DNA from 4 places in the Exiguobacterium sp. s130 genome. Region 2 is predicted to be linked to each of the others. Evidence: riboswitches for the same ligand, from Rfam matches in the RefSeq annotation. Region 2 holds a riboswitch; each other region holds the start of a gene.
The links. Region 2 has a riboswitch for thiamine pyrophosphate ahead of HZS85_RS04825 (ECF transporter S component). Riboswitches for the same ligand answer to the same signal wherever they lie in the genome.

Region 1 (7,310 bases), 380 kb from region 2:
GTCTTTACGGTCTTGTTATTCGGTTTAAACGCCGTCTCCGCCAAAGCGTTCGGGGAAGCGGAATTCTGGTTCTCAAGTTTAAAGGTACTCGCCATTCTTTTCTTCATCATTCTTGGTGGCGCAGCTTGGTTTAGCTGGTTACCGATGGAAGCAGATCGTCCATCCTCATTGTTTGCAAACTTCACGGCAAGCGGTTGGTTTCCGAACGGAATTCTCGGTGTCTTGACGACGATGATTGCTGTCAACTTTGCTTTTCAGGGGACCGAATTGATCGGTGTCGCGGCTGGGGAGTCCGATAAGCCTGAAAAATCGATTCCAAAAGCTATCCGGAATACAGTTTGGCGCACGTTCATTTTCTTTGTCTTATCGATCACGATCGTCGGTGCATTGATTCCGTATGAGACGGCTGGCGGAGTCAGTAGTCCATTCATCATGGTCTTTGATGCGATCGGCATCCCGTATGCCGCTGACTTGATGAACATCGTCGTCTTGACAGCACTATTATCCGTCGGGAACTCGGGATTGTATGCCGCGACCCGAATGTTATGGGCAATGGCACAAGAAGGGATGATTTCAAAGAAATTATCTTATGTTAATGCCCGTGGTGTGCCGATGCGCGCTTTACTCTTTACGATGATGTTTGCGATGTTATCTCTTCTGACAGCTTTTTTCGCAGAGGATACCGTCTTTATCTGGCTCTTGTCTTTAGCTGGACTCGGTGCTCAAGTCGGTTGGATTTCAATTTCCGCTTCGCAACTTGCGTTCCGCCGTCAGTTCATCCGAAACGGACATGATCTATCCGAACTAAAGTTCAAGACGCCATTCTATCCAGCATTACCGTTGATATCGTTGACACTTAATGTCGTTGTCCTTTTCAGTCTTGCGTTTCAAGCGGATCAACGAATTGCTTTATACATCGGTGTTCCATTTTTCCTCGTCATGTGGGGAAGCTATCATCTGTTCATTAAAGGAAAACACCTATCGGCTCAAAGTGACATTCGAGTCGCCCCTTCCCAACTCGAAGAATAATGCCATATGAAAAGAGGCCGCGGTATCATCCACGGCCTTTTTTCATATGCTTGTTCTATTCCTTAAGTGTTCGCATCATCAATAGTTCTCCTTGATGGAGCTCTACTGTCGCTTCTGACGTACTCCATTCATTACTGACGGTCAAGGAACCTCCGACCGGAACAGGATGCATATCAAGTGGATATTTGACTCCAGCTAAACTCAAGATTGACGGCACAAGTGGAATGAAAGAAAGATAATGATAGCTTTCGGCTTCGACTGCATACGATCCTACTGCCAAATATCGCACCTCTTCCCGTTTCGTGACGAGTCGCGCTTCAGGGTATTGCTTCAATAAATACACATTTTGAACGGTCATGTCGAGTCGTCCACCTGTTGCTCCGACGATGATAGTATCATCAAACCGTTTCATCTCTGATACTGTACGAAGGGCGAGTTCGAGATCCGTCTCATCTTTCTCAGCCGGATGAACGATTGCTCCTTCAGGTACGTAACCAAGCGAATCAAAATCACCGATCGTCATGTCGCATGTCAGCCCAAACAATTCAATAGTCTGAACACCACCATCGACACCAATGATGAAATCACTAGACTGACAAAGCATCCGCAAATCAGGCACTTCTTCTTGAGGACCGGCGCACACGAGAATCGCCCGCATCTCAGACGCCTCGTGCTGAATAACGTAGTAAACGTGGCGCAGTTGTAAAGAGGAGACCCGCGACGACACCGCATAAAACATAAGATGGTACCATGTATGTCGCGTTATAAACTAATGAATATGGCACGACTGGACCTTCTGCATATTTCGCGAAGAACACGATTCCGCTGATGACATGACAGATATAACGGAGTCCTGCGCCTAATAGTGTTGCAAGGAGAACGAACGCCATCAAACGTTTCTTTTGTCCGTTACGTGCAGTTTGTCTAACCTGACGGGCGAACAGACCGCTCAGTCCGACGACACCGTATGCAATCGTGTAATCGAGTAATGGTTGGACGATCGTCAAGACTTGTGGGGCGAACATCAGTTGGATCGTACCAACAAGCGCTCCTGTGACGACACCTCCGATGACACCGTGGCGAAATGCCATGACAAAGATCGGTAACATCGCTAAGCTGATTGAACCGCCTTGTGGCATTTTAAATGGAATCAGTAAATCAAAGACGACCCCGAGACTTGCGAAGATGGCAATTTCCATCATCATTTGTAACCGTTTCATGCTATTTCCTCCTTCATTGTACGAGAGGACGCAAAAAGGCAATACGACGAACGCCGTACTGCCTGCGTGCGCCACATCCCTACGTCCGTTTGAACGGAACAGGTTCGAAGGGTTAAAGTCTAAAAGACTCCTCTCAGCCGCTTTTCAAGCGACACCCCTTGCGGTCATCATATTTCGTTTTCTCGTTCTTATTATACGGCAGCCCCTTGACGAATGCTAGTGATCGCTTCCGCATAATCTGGTGCATTGTAGATTGCTGATCCCGCGACAAGAACGTTCGCGCCGTTTTCGATGCAAAGTTTTGCTGTTTCCGGGTTGACGCCACCATCAATCTCGATTTCAAATGTCAGATCACGATCTGCTTTCATTTGTGCAAGTGATGCGAGTTTTGGCATGACATTCTCGATGAAGGCTTGTCCACCAAAGCCCGGATTGACCGTCATCAATAAGACCATATCGACATCCTCAAGGACGTGTTCAATCGTCGATAATGGCGTGTGAGGATTCAAGACGACCCCTGCTTTTGCACCGGATAGCTTGATTTGTTGTAAAACACGGTGGACGTGGTTCGTCGCTTCGACGTGGAACGTCACGATATCTGCCCCTGCCTTAACGAAATCTTCAACGAAACGTTCTGGCTGGTCAATCATTAAATGGACATCAAGGACCATATCCGTCTTTTGACGTAAACTGCTGAGCACAGGTAGTCCAAACGAGATATTCGGTACGAACTGACCATCCATGACATCGAAATGGATATAGTCCGCGCCTGCTGCCTCGACTGCTTTGACATCACGCTCAAGATTCGCAAAATCTGCTGATAAGATAGATGGTGCAATTTTAATCATCTTCAATACCTCCGGGCTCGATTCTTGATTTCGTCTATAAACATACCATAGTTCTCATAACGAGAGGACATGATTTCTTGTGCTTCGACGGCTTCCTTGACAGCACATCCGGGTTCATTCAAGTGCAAACATCCTCGATACTTACATTCGTCCTGTACAGCCACGAATTCAGGAAAACTCCACCGTACATCCTCGATTTCCATATCATACGGAAAATCAAGGTTCGAGAAACCTGGTGTATCAGCAATCAAGCCTTCGGCAAGTGGCATCAACGTGACGTGTCGTGTCGTATGCCGCCCACGTCCGAGTGATTTCGAAATCGCACTCGTCTCTAAGTCGAGTGTTGGTTCAAGTGCGTTCAAGAGCGAACTTTTCCCAACTCCAGATTGTCCGGCAAGAACACTCGTTTTCCCGGCCAGTAACGGACGGACTTGCTCAACACCCGACAACGTCTCACTGGATGTCTCGATGACCGTATATCCAATCTTCCGGTAAGCGGCAATTGCCTCTCTAACTGCAGGACCTTTGACATCATCAAGCAAGTCCATCTTCGTTAACAGGATGACGGGTTGGATTTCCTTCGCTTCGATCAAGACGAGGAAACGATCGAGCAAGTGCGCTGAAAAATCAGGTTCTGCAGCCGAGACGACAAGCAACGCTTGATCGATATTCGCGACAGGCGGGCGTACTAAAAAGTTGTCCCGCTCCTTCACTTCGAGAATATACCCGGTCTCACTTTCGATATGAAGAACGACTTCGTCTCCAACAACTGGACTGATGCCGCGTTTTCGGAAATTCCCTCTTGCCCGTGAACGGACCTCTCCTTCTGGTGTCATGACATCATAAAAGCCACCCTGCAGGCGTATGATCGTTCCTTCTCGATTCTCTTCGATGCGTTGTTCCGTCATCCTATGCACTCCTTTTTCATCACATTCACTGTGCGTCTTTTGCTTGATTGTACGTGATGGTTTTTGAACGATACACCGTATCGTCTTTATAAATCGTAATCTTGCCTTCTTCTCCCGGATCAATCGTCACCGGCACGTCGAATGTCTCATCTTGGTCAATTGATTCTTCGATGACGGTCCGCTTCCCTTTCGCATCTTCCGTCTCAATCCGGATGACTTGTTTCGGTGGTTCCTCGTCCTCGTTCTCGCTGACTGCGTCATAGACGACCTTTTCAGGGAACGTCGCTGTCAACGTTTTTTCTTCCTCACCTTTTGAGATGAAGACCGTCACGGAGTCGTTCGGTTCGACTTGAGTCCCTGCTTGTGGGAATTGACGGATAACTTGATCGAGTTTCACGTCGCTAGAAAATTCTTGCTCGAACGTTCCATCGAGCCCTTTTTCGTCCAGGTAGGCTTTTGCTTCGTCACTCGATAAGTTCGTCAAATCCTTCAACTCGAAGGAAGATGTTCCTTCCGAGACGGTGATCGTAATCGTTTGTTCTTTCGCGATGACCTCCGTACCAGCCGAGATCGATTGCCGGATCACATTACCTCGCTCGATTTCATCCGACTTTTCACGTTCGACCTCGACTTTAGCGAATCCAGCCTCTTTTAACGTCTCAATCGCCTCTTTTTCAGCGTCATCTGTCACATCCGGTACTTCGACCGGAGCACTTCCGGTAGAGACGACCAAGTTGACTGTCGAGCCCTTCTTGACCTGTGCGTTTTCACGCGGTGTCTGACTGATGACGTCTCCCTCATCGACCGTATCACTGTTTCGTTCTGTCGTCTCGACAACAAATCCAAGTTTCTCAAGCTTCGTTTCCGCTTCATCTCCATCCGTTTTGACGACGGACGGTACCGTAACGGTAGGATCCGGCCACATCGCAAACGTCGTAGCCGCTCCACCGAGTAATACCAGTAATAATAGGATGACCCACCAGCGTTTTTTCTTTTTCTTTTCTGACGGTTTCGGTTGAACGGTCGTGACGACAGGTGTGTCCGGTTCCGCTTTTGATTCTTCTGGCACTTGTACAGGTGATAAGACCATCGTCTTTTCCATCTCATCCTCTTCTGCACCTCGGATGCCTTCACTTGCTCGTTCGTCAGACAACGCCGTCACCATATCTGCCTTAAAGGCTGCGACGGACTGCTGACGGTCATGCGGTGCTTTTGCGAGCGCCTGCATGATACAGTTCTCAAGCGCTTGTGGCACTTTCGGATTCAAGACGGATGGACGACGCGGTGTATCTTGCAGATGCTTCAAAGCGATTGCAACCGGTGAATCACCCTCGAACGGTACTTGTCCTGTCACAAGTTCGTATAAGACAGCACCAAGCGAATAGATATCCGACTTCTCATCGGCAAATTTACCTTTTGCTTGTTCTGGCGAGAAGTAATGGACAGACCCAAGGACGGACATAGTATGCGTCAGAGTCGCATTCGACATCGCCACAGCGATTCCGAAATCCGTTACTTTGACGGTACCATCCTCTCGAATCAACATGTTTTGCGGTTTGATATCGCGATGGATGATTCGGTGTGCATGGGCATGATCGATCGCATCACAAATTTGAGCGATGATATCGACGGCCTGCGGCACAGGTAATGCTTGATTTTCACAAAATGTCTTTAATGTCATACCATCGATATACTCCATGACGATGTAATAGATGGCATCTTCTTCGCCTACATCATAGACGGCAACGATGTTTGGATGATTCAAGCTGGTAGCAGCATGCGCTTCACGTTCGAATCGACGAATGAACTGTTCGTCATGCGAAAATTCAGTCCGTAAAATCTTAATGGCAACATGACGCTTTAAAATCTCATCATAGGCTTGATAGACATTCGCCATCCCGCCACTTCCAACTAGCCGTTCTATGCGGTAGCGGTCATTTAATCGATCTCCGTATCGCATATTCAGACCCTCTTTCTTTCTTTGAACCGGATGGCGGCAATCGTAATATTATCCGCGCCTCCTCGAGCATTCGCTTCTTTCACCAATCGTCCGACGATCTCATCAAGCGGATCATCCCGTAAGATGATTTGTTCGATGACATCATCTGGCACTTCATCGGTCAACCCGTCGCTACACACAAGGACGAGGTCATAGTCTGGAGCATCTCTTACTTGAATGTCGACTTCGACCGTTTCGTTCGAGCCGACCGATCGTGTGATGACATTTTTACGTGGATGATTTTCGACTTCCTCGTCCGAAAGCTCTCCCATTTGTCGTAACATGTTGACGTAAGAATGATCATCCGTCAATTGTTTTAACGCCGTACCCTCAAGGGCATAGACCCTACTGTCTCCAACATGACCGATGACGAGCAAATCCTCGACCCAGCACACACAGGCAATGGTCGTTCCGACGATCGCAAGTTGTTCTTCTTTTGAAAACTGAAGAATCCGGGCATTCGCTTCGGCTACGCGTTGTTCTATCCATTCGGACAATTCCATCGGACGATTTGGCATGAGGGAAAAGGATGCTTCAAATACCTCGCGAACGATCGCACTTGCGATATCGCCAGCAGCGTGACCTCCCATACCATCCGCAACGACGGCAAGACCACGTTCAGCGTTCCCGATGAGTAATACCGTATCCTCATTTTTAGTCCTGACTTTCCCAGTGGTCGAAAGGTGAGCTAACTCCATGACAGTCCTCCGTTCGTATCAATCTTCTCGTTTCTTAAACGCGGCAATGTAGAAGCCATCCGTTCCGACTGTCGTCGGTAACAACTTGAGTTCTGCTCTATCTCCGATTAGATGCCGCACGGATTCTGGCATGCGTTCCGCGAAAGATGCATCAAAGTCAAAACCCTGATCGAGAATGAACGCTGTCTGCTCCTCGTTTTCGGTCGGATCAATCGTACAAGTCGAATAGACGAAGATTCCACCTTTTTTAACGAGTGGTAAGACAGATGTCAAGATGTCTCGTTGAATTTTTGGGAGTTGCTCGAGTTGTTCTGGACGTTTCGTCCATTTGATATCCGGTTTTCTCCGAATGACACCAAGTCCTGAACAAGGTGCATCGACAAGAATCCGGTCAAAGGATTCTACTTTGAAACGTTCCCCTGCTTTACGGGCATCTAACGCTTCTGCTTGAACAGTCGTAAGACCTAATCGTGTCGCTTGCTGTTCAATCAATTTAATCTTATGTGGATGAAGATCAAGTGCCTGTAGTGTACCCGTCGTCAAACCTTCAGCAATATGCATCGCTTTCCCACCAGGTGCGGCACAGCTGTCGAGTACATGATCGGATG
Region 2 (7,310 bases):
TGGCTTGTGTTCAACTTTTCGATGGACGGAATTCCGGAAGACGAGCTGAAACGTGTCCTGAAGTCGCTTGTCTTACAAAAACGCTATCACCGCTTGAAATCCGGACAGTTCGTATCTTTAGAGGCACGGGCCTTTCAGCAGTTGCAACGGGTTCTCGCCCAGATGGAAGCAAGTGAACGCGACTTACGCGACGGGCGACTCGTCTTACCTGCCGTCCGGAACATGAAGCATCTGATCGGTGCCTCCATCCTGCATCTCCATGCCGATTTGCTCGAGAAATGGATCGAATTGAAATCCGGACAAGGATTCCGGCTCAACTTGCCGAATTCGTTAGAGTCACGACTCTATCCGTATCAACGGACGGGCATTCAATTTCTGAAGAATTTGGACGCGCACGGATGTCACGGCATCTTGGCCGATGAGATGGGGCTTGGAAAGACAATTCAAGCGATTGGTTATGTAGCAACGATTTCGGATAGTCGTGCACTGATCGTCGCACCGGCATCACTGCTCCGCAACTGGGAGGCGGAACTGAAGCGCTTTTTACCCGGTCGACCGGTTCATGTCGTGACGGGATCTCAAACTAGCCGACTTTCCGAACTGAAGTACTTGGCTGAAAACACAGTGACGATCGTCTCCTACACGACGCTTCGGACCGACGTCCGTCGCCACCCCGTATATGACGTCGTCTTCTTTGATGAAGCACAGCACTTGAAGAATCCGCAGTCACAAACGGTCAGTCAACTACGACATCTGCAAGCAAAACGCCGGTTCGCCTTGACGGGAACTCCACTTGAGAATCGACCGCGCGACATCTGGTCGATTTTCCATGTCTTGTTTCCGGAATTACTGCCGGATTTAGCGACGTTTGAGAAATGGTCGTTTGATGACATGCAACAATTCATTCAACCATTTTTATTACGGCGTGAGAAAAAAGATGTCTTACAGGACTTACCAAAGAAGCAGATCGAGCATCATTATGTCGAGCTTGGACCGAATCAAAAACGGTTATATGCGTCGTATCTCGCCAAATTGCAACTCGAGACGTTGCAACATTTAGACGAAACGAAACGTGAAGATCGTTTGAAGTTACTGGCGGGCTTAACGCGGTTGCGGCAAATTTGCAACGATCCGGGATTATTCGTCGAAGGGTACACAGGGGAAGCAACGAAACGAACGCGTCTGCTCTCACTGATTGCAGAAAAACGGGCAGCCGGAAAACGGATCTTGATCTTCTCGCAGTATACGCAAATGCTCGAGCGCATTCGCTCAGATCTCGCGCAACGTCACCTCCCCCATTTCCTATTGACGGGTGAGACACCGCTCGAAGAGCGGGTCGCGTTATGCGACCGGTTCAATGACGGTGAAGTCGATCTCTTCTTGATTTCGCTTAAAGCCGGCGGAACGGGACTGAATCTCGCAACTGCTGATACCGTCATCCTGTTTGACAGCTGGTGGAATCCGGCTGTTGAACAACAGGCAGCCGATCGCGCCCATCGCCTTGGACAACAATCCGACGTGACCGTCATTAAATTGCTGACACGCGGAACGATCGAAGAGAAGATGACCGAATTACAAGATCGAAAAGCCAAAATGGTCGATGCCGTCCTGACAGCTCCAGACAGTGACGCCTTGACCGTCAAAGAACTCGTACATCTCGTAGAAACAAAGGAGGAACAACGGTGATCCTTGATCTCCTGCTTGGTTATCTCATCGGTAGTATTTTAGGTGGTACGCTCTGGAAGTACGTCAGTCGTACCGATTTGGCTCAGGTTGGTTCCGGAAACATCGGTGCCCGCAATGCCCATCGTGCCGGTGGGCTTCCGGCTTTTGTATTCGTTTATCTGTTTGATGCCGCGAAGACGGTCCTTGCACTACAGATCACAGACATGTTTTATCCGGTCGCCCTCACCGTGCTCATCGGTCACTTGTTTCCGTTGTTTCACCCACGACGCGGCGGTAAAGGGTACGCTGTATTTTCCGGAATCGTCTTCTCTATCACGCCGTGGGCATATCTTGCCGGATTAGGCATACTCGGTTTGTCTTATCTCGTAACGAAAGATAGTGTCAAAGCGGGGCTTATTCCGGTCGTTTTACTTCCGTTACTACCCGTCTTCTTAGACGCAGGGTCAGTCAATATCTTGTGTACCGTTGCCGTAAGTCTACTTGTCCTGTGGGCTCATGATGCACTCCACAAGCCAGCCATTACATAAGGAGGACGTCTCCATGATCGACTTTTCCATTGCAACTGCGGACGACGCGGAAGCAATCCATGAATTGAACTACCTCACATTCACAGAAGAGATTCCACAACATCAACCGAACATCGAACGGAAACGAATTGATCGATTCCATGATCAGAACACTTACTTGATCGGTAAGGAAGACGATCGACTCGTCGCGATGATCGCCATTCGAAAGCATCGTCCCTTTTCGCTTGAGGAAAAGGGCGTGACGCTAGACGAGACACTGACGGATCCAGCAGAAATCCGCTTACTTAGCGTTCGTCCCGAATACCGCAATAGTCGTACGTTCATGCAATTGATGCGCTTTCTAATGGTCTACCTCGAGCGGGAGACGATTGATCATGTCTATATCAGTGGTACGACGCGAGAAGCAAAACTATACGCGCGGTTCGGCTTCACACCGATTGCAGCGACGCTTGGTAGTGGTGACGCCCAGTTTGTACCGATGTTGTTGTCGCGCGCAACATACGAACGATCCGTCATCGCGGATGTCTTACGTCCCCTGCATTTTCTAGCCGGTCCGGTCGAGGTTGCGCCGACGGTCCGTCAAGCGGCGCAACAAGCACCGCGTCCACACCGGACGGCCTCGATGCGTCAGCTCGATCAAGATTTACGTGGCCGAATGTGTCAGTTGCTGGATTTGCCACATGTCTCGATGGCCGTCGGCAGCGGTACGCTCGCCAATGATATTGTCGCGCAACAACTCACTGGACATGGATTGATCCTGAACGGTGGCGAGTTCGGTCAACGCTTGATTGACCATGCGGTACGTGCCGGCAAGTCTTTTGATATCCATACGCTTCCCTCCGGTCACCCGATCGATTTGGAGCAACTCGCTCATCAATTGAGGCAAACGGCATACAACTGGATTTGGTTGACGCATTGTGAGACGTCAACGGGTGTTCTCTATGATCTTGATGCAGTAAAAGTGCTGTTAGATCAACGAACCGCACTCGTCGTCGATGCGATCAGCGCTGTTGGAACCGGACATTTCTCATACGATGGCTGCACTTTCGTCACGACTGTTTCCGGGAAAGCGATTGGTGGTTTACCGGGTCTTGCGTTCATTGGTCACGCAGATCGCGTCCTACCTTCTCTCTGTATTCCCCGTTATCTGGATTTAGGACTCTATGCGGAAGGGGTTGCCTTTTCCGGCTCGTCGAACCTGTTGCTTGCCTGTCAGGCAGCGCTTGATGCCCTCGATCTTAATCAAGCAGCAATCAAGATGACCTATCTCGAACAAGCCGTCCGCGCAACTGGATTCCAACTGCTCGCACAACAGGAAGCACAAGCGCCGGGAATACTGACGATCGTTCATCCGTTCGCAACTGATTTAGGCGACGCTCTGCGCATTCAGGGGTATCACGTCCAGTACGAAAGCGACTATCTCGTTTACAATCAGTGGCTTCAAATTTCGACGATGGGACAGACGACGATGCGGCAAATTGAACGTCTCGTTCGTGTTTTAGTTCGTGAAAATCAACGAATCATCATAAAGAATGAAAAAAACGAAAGACCTCTCAACCCTTGATTTCAAGCGGTTTGGAGGTCTTTCGACTTCAAAAAGATAAAAAAGAGGTTTATGGATTTAAAACATAGGGGTATAAACTCATTAGCACCGCATCAAACCGGTGACTTATTCACACATGTTTCTCAATATCAGCGTAATGACCTGGGAGAGAAATGCAAAGTCACGAAAGCGTCAGACTCATGAGAGTCTGAAACCGATTGTCTTAGCATGATTCATATTGTTCAGGATTCGTCCTGCTCCTACATTCATTACCTTTTGAGGGCTATACCAAATTCAAGGGGGAAATGAACATGTCAGTTAATTTAACAGCCGAAAAACGCGAGGTACGTCCACGCTCACTCCGTAAACAATTGCGTCATGAAGGAAAAGCTCTTGGCGTCGTGTATGGTTACAAAGTGGAAAGTACACCAATCGCATTTGAAGAAAAAGAATTGCTTAAAATCGTCCGAGAAAACGGTGAGAACGTCTTGATTTCACTCAAACTCGACGGTAAAAATATTAACGTCTTGATCAATCGCCGTGATATGGATGTCTTCACACCAACTGTCGATCACGTTGAATTCATCGCCGTTAAAATGGATGAAGAAACAGAAGTCGAAGCAGACGTTGTACTCGTTGGGGAAGCAGCCGGTGCAAAAGTTGGCGGTTTCCTATCACAAACACTCTTTAAAGTAACAGTCGCTGCAACGCCAGATAAATTACCAGAGAACGTCGAAGTCGACGTCACGAACCTCGAAATCGGCGATTCGATTTCTGTAGCCGATCTTCCAGAACAAAAAGATTTCCGCATCGTTACAGAAGGCGACATTCAAGTCGCAGCTGTCGTCGAATCGACACTCGAGCAGGATCTTGAAGAAATCGAGGAAGCAGAGGCACAAGCAGAAGCTGGCGAAGACAACGAAGCGGAAGCAACAGAAGCGTCTTCAGAAGAAACAGCTGAAGAAAACGAAGACAACAAATAAGTCGTTTAACGATACGCCCTTTGTTGCGTATCGTTTTTTTGTGTCTTGACAACAGGCGCTAGATTGCCTAAAGTGAACAGCGTATCACCTATTACCATATCCACTAGGGGAGCCCAATTGGCTGAGACGATTCACTTCGGACCCTTCGAACCTGATCTAGTTCATACTAGCGTAGGAAAGTGGAGCGATCACATCCAATGACTCCTGCTGCGCGCAGTTTTTCTGAGGACCGCTCTCTTTTTTACGGAGGGCGGTCTTTTTTGGCGTCTCCCCCATTCAAAGGAGGACGTATCTGATGCAACACTGGAAAATGAAAGAAATCATGGTCATGATGATGCTAGCCGTCGCTTGCGGCGTCATCTATCTCGGTTGGTCAACACTCTGGTTACCGATCTCAGCGATCTTCGGACCTGTCGGTGCCAACTGGATGTTTGGTATCTGGATCATTGCGAGTCCGCTCGTCGCAGCAATCATTCAAAAGCCAGGTGCCGCTTTAATTGCGGAAGTCGTCGCGGCAGCCGTCGAACTGTTCACGGGAAGTCATTTTGGTTTATCCGCTCTTCTGATCGGAGTCTGCCAAGGACTTGGTGCGGAACTCGTCTTCGCAATGACGCGTTACCGTCGTTATGACACATGGACCTTGATGTTATCGGGTGTCGGAGCCGCGATTGGTAGCATCGTCTATAGTCTAATCGCGAACGGATTCGGTTACTACACAACGACGACGTTGCTTGCGACAACTGGCTTACAATTGATCAGCGGCGCATTACTCGGTGGCTTGCTTGCAGCGATTCTCGTCCGTCGCCTTGTTGCGACCGGTGTCTTGAACGGGTTTGCGGCAGGACGAGCGAAACGGAACGTCGCATGATTACTGTCGACGACCTCAGCATCCGCTATCCGGGTCAGATAAAATCGGTGCTCGATCATGTATCGCTGACGATCGAGTACGGGACGACCCTTTTGCTTGGTCGCAGTGGGAGTGGCAAGACGACATTACTTCATGCCCTTGCCGGACTGACACCGGAAACGATTGAAGTCGAACAGACTGGAACTGTTACCCGCTCTGGTTCGGTCGGAGTGCTGTTCCAAAATCCAGAAGAACAGTTTTGTATGGAGACGATCGGACGGGAAATCGCTTTTAGTTTAGAAAATCGCTCGATTCCACGCGTGGAGATGGATGAACGAATTGAACGCTTACTCGCACTCGTCGGTCTCCCTCTCCCCTTCTCGACACCAATCGCGAGTCTATCCGGAGGAATGAAACAGCGTCTCGCGCTCGCAGCGGTCCTAGCACTTGAGCCGACGATCTTATTACTCGATGAACCAACGGCTCAGATTGATCCAATCGGACAACATGAGCTGATGGCGTTGATTTTTCGGATTCAAAAAGAACACGATTTAACGATCGTCTTGATCGAACACCAACTTGATGTCTGTTTGCCGTACGTCGACCAAGTCGTCTTACTTGAGGACGGATCGATTACTGCGACGGCGGATCCACGGGATCTGTTCCCGCAGGATTACAAAGAGCTTCAAACGAAAGGTATTGCCGTTCCCTCTTTGTATCCGTATACCTTAGAGACGTTACCCATAGATGGACCGCAAGCGGCGCGACTTCAGGTGCCTTCCGCTGTCGCTACAGCTGGGAGCTCTTTGTTACACGTCGCTGCATTATCGACGAAAGCACCATATCCATTGACCGATGCGACATTTTCCATGCAGACAGGAGAATGGGTGATGCTGCTCGGGGCAAATGGATCCGGGAAAAGTACATTGCTTGCGACACTCGGGCGGTTGCTTCCCAATCGTGGAACGTATCAGCTCCAGGGGCGTCCGGTTCATCGTTACTCCCGGCGTCGCTTTTATGAGCACGTCGGCTATGTCTTTCAACAACCGGATCTGCAGTTTCTTAAGCTGACGGTCGAAGCGGAAATCGACTGGAGTCACCGGGCAGCGACGAATGTTAAGCGCGCGGCGTTGCTTGAACGGCTGGAACTGACATCTGTCAAACAGCAGTCACCACTTGCTCTTAGTACGGGGCAACAACGACGGCTCAGCGTCGCAACGATGCTCGGACAAACGAAAGACTTGTTGTTGCTCGATGAACCGACCTTCGGACAAGATGGATTGACGACACGACGCTTAATGGAACAGTTACAGATGGAACAACAGAACGGTACGACACTCGTCATGGCGACGCATGATATGGAGCTCGTCGCCCGGTATGCGGATCGTGTCCTCGTCATGGAGCAAGGACGGATTGCTTTTGACGGTCGCCCAAGCGAGTTATTCGCTGACGTTCCATTACTCGAGCGCTGTCAGCTACAACGTCCACTTTCGTACCAATTCCAGGAGGTGAAACGTGATGCAAACGAACGTGTCCCCGTTCGCTGAACTCAATCCCGTCATTAAGGGAAGCGGATTGTTTTTGATCATGTTTGCCTTGATTGCAACGAATGACTGGGTCAAAACGTTAGTATTCCTGAGTTTTGCTATCGCACTGCTACTCCTCTCCGGATGGGGTCCTTTTGATTTCTTGAAGCGACTTGCGCCGTATAGTCTATTATTCTT
Region 3 (7,310 bases), on a different contig from region 2:
TGACAGGTTATAAATCAATTCGCATCGACCTAGAAAATGCTGGAGTAGATTTCGCGGACGAAGAAGTCGTTGTTGATGATAATTTTATCTCAAGTCGACAACCGGATGACATTCCTGCATTCAATCGAGAAATCGTTGCAAAACTCGGCTAATCGTATAAAACAAAAATCAGCACTGCGTTGTCGCAGTGCTGATTTTTTTATGAGTTCTCTGGATAATCACAGAGTTCCGTGATAACCCCATGTGAATGACGAGGGTTCATATAAATCAGTCGTCGTCCAAACGGCGTCGTTCGATACGTATCTTCTAAAAATGTTAAGCCTTGTTGTTTTGCTTCGGCGATTGCTTGATCTAAATCATCAACACGGTAGGCAATGTGATGGACTCCTTTTCCACGTTGTTTTAAAAAACGAGCGATTGGACTATCCTGGCTAGTAGGTGTCAACAGCTCGATATGCGCATCATCGAACTCGATGACGGCGATGTTGGAAGCGACACCAGGTGCGGGGTTTGAGTACTCTTTTGTTAATTTTCCACCAAGTACTTTTGTATAAAATGAGATTGCTTCTTGCATATCGCGAACGGCGATGCCGGTATGATCTAGTTTCATCTGATGTTTCCCTCCATTCGCTTCAGTTTCCCAAAAATGAATCAAAGTTGCAATGGGAAGCTGTTTTCCATCATTTTCTATTACATAGAAGAAGAACGATTTATTTAAAATGAAATATCACTGAAATATTATGGAAGAGGAATGAATGCTATAATCAAAAACGTTCCTATAAATAAGAAAAACTATTATAGAATTTAATTTTAACGTAACTGTTATTCCATATAATGCATCGACATACTACTAGAGAAAAAGAGGGAATACTACATGAAAAAAACGTTCGCGTCGCTCATCGTTTCCGCACTAGTTCTTTCATCAGCACCTCATTTTGCAGCAGCTGACGATTTAAGTGAACAGAAAGCTAAAAACGAACAACAGCAACAAGACAATGCTAAAAAACAAAAAAACTTAGAGTCTTCCGTTAATCAGGAGGGTCAAAAAATTTCTAAGACGCAACAAGAAGTCAATCGATTAGACGAAGCCTTGAATGAAAAGATCTTTGCTGTCGAAACGAAAGATCGTCAAATTAAGGCGACGGAACGAGAAATCGTTCAACTTGGAAAAGAAATCGAAAAGTATAAAGCGAAATTAAAACGCCAAGAAAAACTACTTGGGGATCGTCTTCGTGTCATGCAAGAAAATGACGGGAACTCGATTAAATGGGAAGAAGTCATTTTTGGGGCAAAAAACGTCGGTGACCTCGTTAGCCGTGTCATGGCCGGAAAATCGATTTCAAAGCAAGATGATAAAATGATCACGGATTATCAAAATACGCAAAAGCAATTAGCGGATGCACAACAAGAAGTGAAAAACAAGAAAGCACAATTGGTTGTTGAAAAGCAAGAATTGAAACGCCAACAAGCAGAACTTGAATCGCAATTAAAAGAGCGAAACAAACGCTTAAAAGAATTACGTAAGAAAAAAGAGAAATTTGAAACACAATTGATGGATGCAAAAGAAGTCCAGCAAATTCTGATTGCTCAAGAAAAAGCGATTGCAGCTGAAAAGGCAGCACGTGAACGTGAAGCACGTATCGAAAAAGAGCGTCAAGCTCAAGCAGCACGTGAAGCAAAAGCGCGAGCAGAAGCTGAAGCAGCTCAAGCAGCGGCTCAAAAAGAAGCTGAGCAACAAGCAGCTAAAGAAGCAGCGGCTCAGCAGGCAGCACAAGAGAAAGCGTCGCAAGCCGCGAAACCTTCTGGTTCGACGAAACAATCGACTCCAAAAGCATCTACACCTGCGCCAGCACCAGCTGCGCCAACACCGTCAGCACCTGCGACACCTAAACCGTCACCATCATCCGGTGGTCTGTTCATCCATCCAACGGTTGGGGCTGTCACGCAAGGCTATGGCTCAGCAGGTGGAGAAAACGGTTATACGTTCCATAACGGGATCGACTTTGGTGGTCCGGTTGGAACTCCAATCGTTGCAGCTGCAACAGGAACAGTCATTACAGCATCAGGTGGTGGTCCTTACGGAAACCACATCATGATTGCTCACCAATTAAACGGTAAAACGTACACAACATTGTATGCTCATATGAGCGCACTCAATGCTCACGCAGGTCAACGCGTCAGTCAAGGTGAACAAATCGGTTTACGTGGAAGCACTGGGAATTCAACTGGTCCACACTTACACTTTGAAATCCACGTCGGTGGATACAGCTATAGTGCAACTGGTCCAGCCAGCTCAGTGAACCCAATGACGATGTTTTAAACAGTAAAGAATCGTTGCTTATGCAGCGGTTCTTTTTTTGCGATTTTCAAAAAATAAATGATTATATTACAAAAAATGTTTTCATTTGAAATGTAAATGAAATTTTTTTGAAACGATTAGGGTGCTATAATCTATTTCAGATATGAGAGAAACTTGAATACTATAATAAAATATGAAAAACATAAGTGAGGAAAACGATATATGCTAAAAAAACTAATTTCTACCATTGTTTTGGGAGCATTACTTATAACAGGAACACAACCAATTGCGGCAGCAACGATCAAAGAAAAAAAGGCTGAAAATGCCGCAGAACAACGTAAATTAGAAAAAGCAATTAAAAAACAAGAGTCGAAAATTTCGAAAGAACAACGTCAAATCAATCGAATCGATGCAGCGATCAACGAAAAGATTTTTCAGATTTCCGAAAAAAATAAACAAATCGAGAAATTGAATTTGCGAATCGATGAATTAAAAGCAGACATCGTTCGCTACGAAGAGATGTTGAAAAAACAAGAAGAACTACTCGGTGATCGTCTACGTGTCTTCCAAGAAAACGATGGAAACTCAATCAAATGGGAAGAAGTCATTTTTGGATCGAAGGATTTAGGTGATTTATTTAGTCGTGTCATGGCAGGGAAAAAAATCGCGGAGCAAGATGATAAAATGATTTCGGATTACATCGCAACCCAACAAAAGCTAGCGGAAGCAAAACAAGCGCTCGTTGAAAAAAAGGCGGAGCAGGTTGAAGAGAAGAAAACATTAATCGAACAAAAAAAAGCGTTGAAAGTTCAAATGAAAGAACGCAGTGCTACGCTTAAAAAATTAAGAAAAGGTAAGACGAAGTTTACGACAGAACTTCTAGACGCGAAAGAACTACAAGCGACACTTGAAGCTCAAGAACGTGCGATTGCGGCAGCGAAGGCAGCAGCTAAAGTGGCGGCTGAAAGAGCAGCAGCCGAGAAAGCAGCAGCTGAAAAAGCCGCTAAAGCGAATGCTCAAGCAGCAAAACAAGCAGGTAAGAGTTCAGAATCACCTACTTCAGTTGCTTCACCCGTTGTTTCGAGCGGTGGGAAATTCGTTCGTCCATCTTCTGGTGGCGTATCACAAGGGTTTGGACCAGCAAGCGGTGCGAACGGCTATACGTTCCATAATGGTGTCGATTTCAGTGGTTCGGTCGGCTCACCAATCGTCGCAGCAGCAGCTGGAACGGTCATTACAGCTTCAGGTGGTGGGCCTTATGGAAATCACGTCATGATTTCTCACTTCCTTGACGGGAAAGTCTATACGACAGTCTACGCTCATATGAGTTCGTTATCTGTTCATGCAGGACAAACAGTTTCTCAAGGTCAGCAAGTTGGAACACTTGGTAGTACTGGGAATTCAACAGGACCACACTTGCATTTCGAACTACATGTCGGAGGCTATCAGTACAGTGCCTCTTCTCCTCTGAATGCAGTTAATCCATTAGCATATCTATAATTCAAAACGAGCTTCGGCTCGTTTTTTTCTTGCCGCTATGCTACAGTTAAGGCGAAATGAATACTTGAGCAACTAGGGGAGCTGGAGGAATCCGGCTGAGAGGAAAACCAATCTGTTTTCGACCCTATTACCTGAACTGGATAATACCAGCGTAGGAAAGTTGAGCCGAACGGATACCGAAGTGGTTGGATAACGATTTCGTATAGCGTCGACTGCTTTTTTACAGCGGTCGACGCTTTTTTTGTCGGTAACAACTCCCTTACATTGCTCGATGGAAAGGTGAGAAAAATATGAAACATGTATTGACGATTGCGGGATCTGACTCCGGTGGTGGAGCTGGAATTCAGGCAGATTTAAAGACATTTTCGGCATTGGGCGTTTATGGGATGAGTGTTTTGACAGCGGTAACGGCTCAAAATACACTGGGCGTTCAAGCAGTAGAAGAGTTATCATCGGAAATCGTTGATGCCCAATTAGCTTCAATCTTTTCAGATATTCGTGTGGATGCTATCAAAATCGGTATGGTCTCGAATGCACAAACGATTCACGTCATTGCAACACATCTTCGCAAACAGACAGTTCCAATCATACTAGACCCTGTCATGGTCGCAAAAGGCGGGCATGCCCTATTGCGGACGGAGGCAGAGGAAGCACTAATCGCGGAGTTACTGCCACTTGCGACACTCGTCACACCAAATTTACCGGAAGCAGAGCGCTTAACAGGGCAATCAGTTACTAATCTAGAGGAGATGCGACTTGCGATGCATCAGTTGGCTATGGAGACTGGAGCTGTCTTGTTAAAAGGTGGACATCTACCGGGAGCTGCCACGGATTTATTATGGGACGGGCAAGAAGAATACCGTTTCACATCAGATCGGTTAGATAATCAACATACTCACGGAACAGGCTGTACCTTATCTGCAGCGATTGCGGCACGGATGGCACTTGGAGAAGCTTTACCGGACAGTGTACGTCAGGCCAAGAAGTATGTTACAGAGGCGATTCGTCATGGATTTGCTCTCGGACAAGGGATTGGACCGACACATCATTTTCATTCACTTTGGAGGGATTCACATGTTTACGACCATTCTTAAACACAAACCACTCATTCATCATTTGACGAACACAGTCACGATCAATGATTGCGCCAATGTCACACTTGCCGTTGGCGCATCTCCAGTCATGGCGGAGGATATTCGCGAAGTGGAAGAGATGGTTCGACGCGCGCAAGCTCTTGTCTTGAACATTGGAACAATTGATGCAGACATGCAAGCAACTCAACGACTCGCCGCAAGCGAAGCGAGACGCTTGAACGTTCCGATCATCCTTGATCCAGTTGGAGCGGGAGCCACATCATTGCGTACGTCCTTTTCAAAAGAATTGAGTAGACTCGGATGTACGGTCGTTAAAGGAAATGCTTCAGAAATCAAGACATTGCTTGGGGAGAATGGACGAACAAAAGGAGTCGATGCTGCTAGTGATGAGATCATGGATCGAGAAATCATTCGTGCATTCGCTCGTAAACAAAAGTCCGTCATTGTCGTCACAGGTCCAATCGACTACATCACGGATGGCATGCGCGAAGTGGAACTACAAGTAGGTACGCCGCGTCTCGGAGACGTCACAGGTACGGGGTGTATGACAGCTTCTTTGATTGCGAGTTTTCTTGGTGCAGGATATTCTGCATTTGAGGCAGCAGTCCACGGAACATTTATCATGGGAAAAGCAGGAGAACAGGCAGCATCAGAAAAAGGTCTAGGTAATTTCAAACGAGAGTTGTTCAATGCAATCAGTCTGATGACGGAGCAAGATTTGATGGAGGTGGTAGAACATGTCAATTGATTATTCCATTTATGCGGTGACAGATCGTCGATATCATCCGGGAGTTGCAATCGAAACGGTCGTTGAAGAAGCGATTTTAGGTGGTGCAACGATTATACAATTACGGGAAAAAACAGCGCAGGGAAAGGAATTCTTCGAACAGGCAGTCCGGTTAAAGAGACTGACGGATCGTCATGATGTTCCTTTGATTATCAATGACCGAATTGATATTGCGTTACTTGTCGGAGCTGGTTTGCATATCGGACAAGAAGATATTCCTCTAACCGCAGCGCGACGTCTCTTACCGAACACTGTGATCGGCGTATCGGTAGCAACCGTCGCGCAAGCGATTGAAGCAGAACGAGATGGAGCATCTTATTTAGGTGTAGGTTCTCTATTTGCGACGTCATCGAAAGCAGACGCCGACTCGATGTCACACACGATGCTTCAAGCGATTCGCGAAGCCGTGCGCTTACCTTTAATTGGCATTGGCGGAATTACGGCAACGAATGTCGCTTCTCTTCCTATCCCATTAGAAGGATATGCGGTCATCTCGGAAATTTTTGCTAAAGAAGATCGACGGCGTGCTGCACAACATATGACAGATGCTGTACGGGAATGGCATCAATCTCTTCAGAACAGGGTATAATCCGTTCAGAGGTGATTGTATTGAAATGGCAGACGATCCGTTTTCGGGGCTATTGGATCCGGTATCGATTGGAACCACAAATCATTCGCGTAGATAATCGGGGGATCTACCATTTGGGGAAAATTTTATTTCCGCGTCCTAATCGTGTATCTTATGAAATGGCTCTCTTGCTGAAGGAAAAGTATGAAAGACGCTACAAACGTCCGTTGTATATCAAGACAAGTTCGATCGCTACAGAAATTTGGGGACACACCCACTTAGACATCTATTATCGAATACTGCTTCGTCTCCCGATTCCTGCTCGATTACGTAAGCGTTATAGGAATCGATTGGAGAGTACGAAGATCATCGATATCGGTGTACGTGCGGTCGATCAAAATCGAATCGTTTGGGATATCGGTGATTACGTAGGGGGATGGGTTGTATTTTGGCTCATTCGTAGGCGGATGCGCTGAACTTGCAAATGTCCTGTTTCTCATGGTGCAATATAGAAATAGAAACGAGGTGACGGACATGGACATTCCCCGTTGTGAAACGATTGCTATTGATGAACAGCGTGCGTCTGAGATTGGACAAGTCGTTGATACGATTCCGACGCTTGAAATCGGAAAATTATTTAAGATCCTTTCAGATGCGACACGACTACGAATCGTTTATGCGTTGACGATCGAAGAGGAATTGTGCGTTTGTGATGTCTCTGCTTCTGTCGACTGCTCGATTGCGACAGCATCTCATCATCTTCGCTCCCTGTTAAAACAAGGGCTCGTCAAGTTTCGTAAAGATGGAAAAGTCGTGTATTATTCTTTAGATGACCATCATGTGTCGTCGCTTGTTCATATGGCGATGGAGCATGTACAAGAGGGAAAAGCAGTATCTGAATAATTCTTAGAGTAAACGAAAAGCGCAGCCAAAGCTGCGCTTTTCGTTTACTCTAAGGACGATTCGTCTGACTTGTTAGGTGCGAACCGGTGGGAAAAAAAGATTGTCGCACTAATTAATAAAAAGGACAGAATAGAGAGACTGAGACACATCCATTTATAT
Region 4 (7,310 bases), on a different contig from region 2:
GACCATTCGATGCTCATCCGTCGTAAACGCCAGCAAGTATGGATTATGGGCGGAAATCGACGCAACCGGCTGGAGGCGTTGTTTTAATTGTTCGAGATCCCGCTGCCCGTCTCCCCGGATTTGAACGGCATCGCGACCGCACAGTGCCGTGAAACGCACCGTTTGATTCGATAAATAAGGATAAGACGGCTCGATGCCGCACGAGGGGCACTCTGTTTGCTTCAGTGACTGGACGTTGATTTGTTGGAATGTATTCGACCACACGTCAAAGGCAAGCAGACGTGTCCGCAACGCGTCCGTCTTCCCGCTCAACCACTTCAACGCTTCCGTCACTTGTAGAGAGGCGACCATCTGAACAGCTGGACCGATGATTCCCGCCGTATCACACGTCTCCTGATCACGTGGTAATTGATCGAGCAGACAATGCAGACATGGCGTCTCTCCCGGGCGAACAGTGAAAGTAATCCCGTAACTGCCGATGCAGCCACCGTAAATCCACGGAATCGAGCGCAACAATGCCATATCGTTCATCAGTAAACGAATATCGAAATGATCCGTCGCATCGATGATGAGATCAATATCATCGAGAAGCCACGTCAGCGCTGCCCGGTCGACATCTAATACATGTGCTTCGATCATCACCTTCGAATTAATCGCTTCAAGTCGCGCTTTTGCAGCAATCGCCTTCGGTATGCTGTGCCGTGCATCATCCTCCGTATAGAGTTGTTGCCGTTGTAGATTACTCCACTCGACATAATCACGGTCGACGATTCGGACGACGCCGACACCAGCGCGAACGAGTTGTTCTGCCGATGCTGTTCCGAGTGCCCCCATCCCGATGATCAGTACCTTTGCTGTTGCGAAGCGTGCTTGTCCTGCTTCTCCAATCGGTCGAAATCGAGTTTGACGTGAATAACGTGTCATCGAATCAATCCACTCGTTGGACTACTCGCGACTGCATACTGTTTCTTCTCGATTCTTCCCGCTTCGTAGCCGAAGCGCCCTGCTTCGACAGCTAGTCGCATCGCGTGCGCCATCTTGACCGGATCTTGGGCATGGGCGACAGCGGAGTTCAATAAGACACCATCCGCTCCCAGTTCCATTGCATAGGCGACGTCAGTTGGAGAACCGATGCCAGCGTCGACGATGACAGGCACCGACGTCTGCTCGATGATGAACTTTAGGTGGAGCGGATTGAGGATGCCTTGCCCGGAACCGATCGGTGACGCAGCCGGCATGATGGCATGACAGCCGAGTTCCTCGAGTCGTCGTGCAAGGACGACGTCGTCCGATGTATACGGTAAGACGATGAACCCATCTTTGAGTAACTCTTCAGAAGCCCGTAACGTCTCGATTGGGTCAGGTAGTAATGTCTTATCGCACCCAATCACTTCAACCTTGACCATGTCACACATACCGGATGCCCGCGCAAGCTTTGCTAGCCGGACCGCTTCTTCCGCTGTCTTCGCACCAGCCGTGTTCGGTAGTAAATCGTACTTCGTTAAATCAAGCGACTCCAAGAAATTCGATTGTTGTTTGTCGAAGAGATCGAGCCGCCGGACAGCGAACGTCAAGATTTGTGAAGCGGACGCATCGATGGCCTCCTGCTGTACCGTAGCATCCGTATATTTCCCCGTTCCAAGTAATAACCGTGATTCGAATGTCTTTTCTCCAATTTTCAACATCTTTATCCTCCTCCTACGAAATGAACGATTTCGAATGTGTCATTGTTCCGAACGACCGTTTGATCGTAAGCTCCGCGGTCGATGATCTGTCGGTTCTGTTCGACGATGACGAGTTTTTCCCCTAAGCCAAGTTGCGTGAGCATATCCTCAATCGTTTCAATCTGTTCAATGGTGTGGTCGTTGCCGTTAATCGTAATGTTCATCGGACTTCCTCCTTTAGAGTCAACTGTAATGTGTTTGCCAAGACTTCCGTTGTCGCCGGTGCGAGTAATATGCCATGCCGATGATGCCCCGTCGCTATAAAGATCCGCCGGGATGAATCAGCGACTCCGATATATGGCAAGCCGGACTCTGTTTGTGGTCGTACGCCTGACCAGACTTCTTCGATGACAGCATCACGGATCGATGGATAGAGACGCTCTGCTGCTTGAAGCAGTGACGTGACTCCTGCGACACTAACACCGATCGTCTCGTCGTGCGGTAGTTCGGTCGCACCGATCAATATCCGTCCGTCCGCTTTCGGTACGAGGTAGACGGCGTCATCAAACAGGATCGAGCGTAATGGCTGACCTGCGAGACGGACCGCCAGACACTCCCCTTTGACCCCATATGTCGCAATCGAAATGCCAGCTGTATCGAGCAAGGCTTGGGACCCGCGTCCGGCAGCAACCGTCACCGTTCGTCCCGTCCACGTTCCCATGTTCGACTCAACCCTAATGAAATCATTACTCTCCTCGATTCGCGTGACGTCCACCTGTTCTTCGATTGGTACCCCACGATTTCGTAAGGCATGCATCAATGCAGTCGTCAGTCGTCGCGGATCGATTTGACCGACCGATGGAAATAAGTATTCTTGTCCATTTCGTTTCAATAAAAATGGTTGTTTCCGGTAGCCACAATCGATCCCGGTCTCGTTCTCAAGGCGACGTGCGAGCAACGGATACAGACGGCGACTTCGAGCGGCAAGCGTATGCAATTCTTCTCTCAGCTCGATGTCCGTCGCAAGCATCCCGGCAGCCGCCCGACTCGTCCCTTGTCCGCATGTTCCGCGATCAAGGACAAGAACGGATTCGTTCTGACAAGCGAGACTGTAAGCAAGCGTCAAACCGATGACTCCACCGCCGATGATGATGTGATCTGTCATACCCGTACCCCCTGATAACGCTGAATGGCAGCATGCGGGTCCGCTTGACCGAGAATACCGGATAAGACGGCGATTCCGCTTGCACCGGTCGCTGCGATTTCAGGAATGCGATCAGGAGTGATCCCGCCGATTGCGATGACTGGTTTCGTCGTGAAGGTGACAACTTGCTTCAAGGCGTCGATCCCTCGCGGTGGCACGTTTGGTTTCGACGCTGTCGGATAAATATGACCGTACAGCAGTCGGTCGGCTCCTTCCGCTTCTGCTGCAAGTGCTTCTGCCAGAGAGTGGACGGATTTCCCGATGATGAGATCCGGAAAGTGTCGCCGAACATCGCGGACACATAAGGATCGTCGCGTCAACTGCACACCGATACCAGCGACATGGGCGACGTCGACCCGGTCATGAACGGTTAATTGATTAGGCGAATACCCTTTCGCAAGGAGCGCGTCAATCAGTTCTAGCAATTCTGCTGCCGACAAATTCGGTTCTCGAAGATGAAGCTGATCCGTATATGGTTGAAGCGATTGAAAGGTTTCCACTCCATCGCGTGGATTGATGGATCCCGTCGAAATCAGATGTAAACGCATCATGTTCTTCCTTTCCATACGAAAAAGGACCACTCCCGACGTTGAAGGGAGTGGTCCGAAAATGCGCTAAAGCGCTAAGGATATCTAAGGTTTCGAGCCACTTCCCTCCGCTAGTACGAACTAGATCAGGTTCAAAGGGTCCGGATACTTCCGTCTCAGTCTGCTGGGAGACTCCCCTAGTGTCTTTTCGTGTTTAATTGGCTTGCCCCATTAGTCTAGCATGAGTTGCTTTACTTCGCTAGTCCTAGTTGAGCGCTTCCACTTGCTGAATAAGCTCCGATTTCGTCGGTCGCTGTTGCTTCTGGCTGTCGGCATAGGTCTGCTTCAGCTTTAAGATCCGCATCACTTTAGCATCGAGCATCGCAGGCGTCAGCGTTTTGTCTTTAACGGCTTGCATCACTTCGGTGTGGACCTTCGGATAGGCACCTGCTTCCGAAAACATCGCCATATCAGCTCCATTGACAAGTGCCTGGCGTGCCGCTTCCGCGAGACCATATCGTTTCGTGATCGCCCCCATGACAAGGTCATCCGTGATGATGACACCCTTGAATCCGAGTTGTTGACGCAAGAGGTCAGTCAAGATCGGCTTCGAGAGCGAAGATGGATTTTGGTCGTCATACGCGGGATAGAGAATATGGGCGACCATCACCATCTCGGCGCCCTCTTGAATCGCTTCTTGGAACGGTAACAGTTCCGTTCGCTTCAGTTCTTCCTTTGATGCTGTCACTTTCGGCAAACCGACATGGGAATCGACACTCGTATTGCCGTGACCGGGAAAATGTTTGACGACCGGAATCGTTCCCGTCTCTTGCATCCCGTGCATCAGGGCCGTACCGAGAGTCGCAACGGTCTTCGGATCAGCACTTAACGCACGGTCGCCGATGATTGGATTGTTCGGATTGCTATTGACGTCAAGGACCGGTGCGAAGTCCATGTTGAACCCATAAAATCGTGACAGGTGACCGAGCGTACGTCCGACATCTTCCATTTTTGCAGCATCTGCACCTTGCGCCATCCGTTGACTCGTCGGGAGACGTAATCGTTGATCCGGTACCCGGCTGACCCGTCCGCCCTCTTCATCAACCCCGACGAAAACATACGGTTTTTGGTTCGTTTCTTGAATGGCACGCGTGAACGTCAAGAGTTGATCTTCTGACGTAATATTCCCACCAAGCAGTAAGACCCCACCGATCGCATGCGTCTGCAACAATTTCCGGTCAGCTGCTGAAAGTTCCGTTCCGGCAACTCCGATATAGAGCAATTGATCGATCTTTTCTGACGTCGACATCGCTTCAAGTTGCTGCTTTAATCGTGCTTGTTGTTGTTCTTCCTTTGTCGGCTCAGGCTTTGATTTCTTCGCCTCCGTCGGTTGCTTCGTTGCTGGTTGTGATGGTTTCGTTGGTTCCGTCGTCTCCTGCGCACACCCTGCAAGCAACAGGCAACCGATCAGTGCTACTTTCTTCACAAAGGATCCTCGCTCCGGACACCATTGATGGAATAATAGACGGAAATCTCAGCGTTCAAGGATTGCGAAACCGAACAATATTTATCTTTTGATAACGAGATGGCGCGACGGACCTTATCTTCCGGGAGATCACCTTCAAGCCGGTAATGAATCGAGATCGACGTAAAACGCCGCGGATGATCCTCTGCCCGTTCCCCTTCGATATCCATTTCGAAATGAGTGATCGTCAAGCGCATCTTCTCTAAAATCGAGACGATGTCGATTCCAGTACAGCCGGCAACGGCATGTAGCAGCAGTTCAGTCGGTCGTGGTGCTTGATTTTCGCCACCGTTCTCCGGTGCTGCATCCATCGCAAGATGATGCCCTGATTCCGTCTGTCCACTAAACCCCATCTGTTTGTTCCATGTCACTGTCGCTTGCATCGTTTCCACTCCTTTGTCAGTAGTCTTCTTCTGTAGTATACGCAAAAAACAGCAAGCCTGGAAATTCACACGCTATTTCGAATAATGGTTCTTTTCCCGAATTCTCGCTTTGCGATACCCGACGAAATCGTTTCATGCTATCCTGTTACTCATAGTTTCGCGCGCAAGCGCCAGAATTGAGGAATCATCCATGTCACCTACTACTCGTTTAAGTCGACGCGATTGGCTGTTGATCGCCACGTTGTCGCTCCTGACGTTCGTTCTCGGAACAAGCGAATTCGTCATCGTCGGGATCCTCGCTGAAATCTCCTCAGCTCTTAATATCACGATCGCAACAGCCGGTACGCTCGTCTCGGCCTTTGCCATCTCCTTTGCGATTGGTACACCGATTGTCATGTCGCTGATCGGTCACTTGGAACGGCGTCGCCTGATTCTACGTCTGTTACTCGTTTGGGTCTTACTGAACCTTGCCAGTAGTTTTGCTCCAAGTTACGAAGTATTGCTCGCCACCCGCATCCTGACAGCCATCCTGACCGGTGTCTTGATCTCGCTCGCAATGGTCGTCGCAAGCGATGGCGTACCTGTCGCGAAGCGCGGTGTCGCCGTTTCGTTCATTTTCGGTGGTTTTACACTCGCGAACGTCCTTGGTGTTCCGATCGGTACGTTCATCGGTCAACACGCTGGCTTCGCAGCCACGTTTTGGCTGACGACAGTCATGGGAATGATTGCGTTCCTCGCTGTGTGGAAGATCGTTCCCGTCCAGCAATCGACGGGCTCCGGTTCAATCAAGGAGCAGCTTGGATTGCTCGCTAATCCACGGATCCTGATCGCCTTCTTCATTCCGTCGTTCGGCTTCGGAGCAACTTACGTCGTCTACACGTACCTCGTGCCGATCCTGCAAACGGAACTCGGCATCGCGAAGACATGGATTAGTCCGATCCTGCTCGCTTACGGTGTCGTCTCGATCTTCAGTAACATCCTTGCCGGCAAGATTGCAAGTAAAAATCCGATGGGTCGCTTACGGTTCGTCTTCGTCGTACAAGCAATCGTCCTTGCTGCATTATACTTCACGACAGTATCCCTTCCGCTTGGTCTGTTCAACATCGCCTTGATGTCGTTGATGTCGATTCTACTAACGACTTCGACACAGATCTACTTGATCGACCTTGCTGAAAAGTTCAATCCGGAAGCAAAAGGACTCGCCGCTTCCTTGATGCCGGTTGCGAGTAACGTCGGGATTGCTTTTGGTTCGGCACTCGGTGGCATCGTCTATGCGAACGGTCCGATGATGAACACGGCACTCGTCGGTGGACTGGTTGCGCTCGTTGCTGCTTTATTAACTGCAATCAGTCATCGCCTCGATCAACGGTCATGAAACCGTTACCTTATCCTTTTTTGTAACAGGTCGATGACGGTTCGATGACGTTATGATGATAGTCCCTATCTTACTGATGATTTTTCAGTATGATGGGGACTATGTTGTAGTAGAGGAGTGTCTGAAAGTGAAAGCATTACACATCATCGGTCTTGGTCTATTGACGATCATCCGACTTTGGCTCGGAATTCAGTGGTTCATCGCCGGGATCGGTAAGTACATTAATGGCTTTGATGCACGGTCGTTTCTTGAAGGAGCACTCGCGAAGTCAACTGGCGAAGACGCACTCGTCAGTTCGTGGTACGCGACGTGGATCGAGCAACTTGCCTTACCAAACGTCGGGCTGATCAACGTCTTGATTCCGTTCGCGGAACTCATTGTCGGGATCTTGTTGATTCTCAGTCTGTTGACGGTTCCTGCACTGGTCGTCGGAAGCATCATGAATCTCAATTACTTACTTGCTGGAACGATTGCGTTAAACCCGTTGTTCTTAGCAACCTCAATCGTCTTACTTGCTGCAGGACGCTACGCGTATCAAATCGGTATTGATCACTGGATCATGCGCTGGTATCGTTCGTCGCAACAACCACATCCCCTCGACCGGATTCCGGTCTAACGAAAAAACTCTCCCA

Region 1: another riboswitch for thiamine pyrophosphate. It lies ahead of thiT (energy-coupled thiamine transporter ThiT); the one in region 2 lies ahead of HZS85_RS04825 (ECF transporter S component).
Region 3: another riboswitch for thiamine pyrophosphate. It lies ahead of thiD (bifunctional hydroxymethylpyrimidine kinase/phosphomethylpyrimidine kinase); the one in region 2 lies ahead of HZS85_RS04825 (ECF transporter S component).
Region 4: another riboswitch for thiamine pyrophosphate. It lies ahead of HZS85_RS09995 (thiamine phosphate synthase); the one in region 2 lies ahead of HZS85_RS04825 (ECF transporter S component).

The regions. Positions count from the first base shown of each region.
Region 1 is NZ_JACSNI010000002.1:572,773-580,082, forward strand. It holds gene HZS85_RS06905 (amino acid permease) at 1-1,029, shown strand, start outside; gene HZS85_RS06910 (thiamine diphosphokinase) at 1,085-1,687, opposite strand; gene thiT (energy-coupled thiamine transporter ThiT) at 1,689-2,249, opposite strand; TPP riboswitch at 2,309-2,418, opposite strand; gene rpe (ribulose-phosphate 3-epimerase) at 2,441-3,097, opposite strand; gene rsgA (ribosome small subunit-dependent GTPase A) at 3,100-4,005, opposite strand; gene pknB (Stk1 family PASTA domain-containing Ser/Thr kinase) at 4,031-5,965, opposite strand; gene HZS85_RS06935 (Stp1/IreP family PP2C-type Ser/Thr phosphatase) at 5,968-6,702, opposite strand; gene rsmB (16S rRNA (cytosine(967)-C(5))-methyltransferase RsmB) at 6,721-7,310, opposite strand, start outside.
Region 2 is NZ_JACSNI010000002.1:190,176-197,485, forward strand. It holds gene HZS85_RS04805 (DEAD/DEAH box helicase) at 1-1,686, shown strand, start outside; gene HZS85_RS04810 (glycerol-3-phosphate acyltransferase) at 1,683-2,213, shown strand; gene HZS85_RS04815 (GNAT family N-acetyltransferase) at 2,227-3,777, shown strand; gene HZS85_RS04820 (50S ribosomal protein L25/general stress protein Ctc) at 4,068-4,739, shown strand; TPP riboswitch at 4,835-4,934, shown strand; gene HZS85_RS04825 (ECF transporter S component) at 5,035-5,607, shown strand; gene HZS85_RS04830 (ABC transporter ATP-binding protein) at 5,604-7,133, shown strand; gene HZS85_RS04835 (energy-coupling factor transporter transmembrane component T family protein) at 7,105-7,310, shown strand, end outside.
Region 3 is NZ_JACSNI010000005.1:98,538-105,847, forward strand. It holds gene HZS85_RS13025 (type 1 glutamine amidotransferase domain-containing protein) at 1-152, shown strand, start outside; gene mce (methylmalonyl-CoA epimerase) at 200-610, opposite strand; gene HZS85_RS13035 (murein hydrolase activator EnvC family protein) at 875-2,320, shown strand; gene HZS85_RS13040 (murein hydrolase activator EnvC family protein) at 2,522-3,799, shown strand; TPP riboswitch at 3,864-3,974, shown strand; gene thiD (bifunctional hydroxymethylpyrimidine kinase/phosphomethylpyrimidine kinase) at 4,090-4,893, shown strand; gene thiM (hydroxyethylthiazole kinase) at 4,874-5,641, shown strand; gene thiE (thiamine phosphate synthase) at 5,631-6,269, shown strand; gene HZS85_RS13060 (hypothetical protein) at 6,383-6,724, shown strand; gene HZS85_RS13065 (ArsR/SmtB family transcription factor) at 6,783-7,151, shown strand; gene HZS85_RS13070 (CHASE3 domain-containing protein) at 7,196-7,310, opposite strand, start outside.
Region 4 is NZ_JACSNI010000003.1:456,944-464,253, reverse strand. It holds gene HZS85_RS10015 (ThiF family adenylyltransferase) at 1-924, opposite strand, end outside; gene HZS85_RS10010 (thiazole synthase) at 921-1,685, opposite strand; gene thiS (sulfur carrier protein ThiS) at 1,688-1,888, opposite strand; gene HZS85_RS10000 (FAD-dependent oxidoreductase) at 1,885-2,829, opposite strand; gene HZS85_RS09995 (thiamine phosphate synthase) at 2,826-3,419, opposite strand; TPP riboswitch at 3,502-3,604, opposite strand; gene nagZ (beta-N-acetylhexosaminidase) at 3,661-4,881, opposite strand; gene HZS85_RS09985 (OsmC family protein) at 4,878-5,303, opposite strand; gene HZS85_RS09980 (MFS transporter) at 5,494-6,678, shown strand; gene HZS85_RS09975 (DoxX family protein) at 6,806-7,294, shown strand.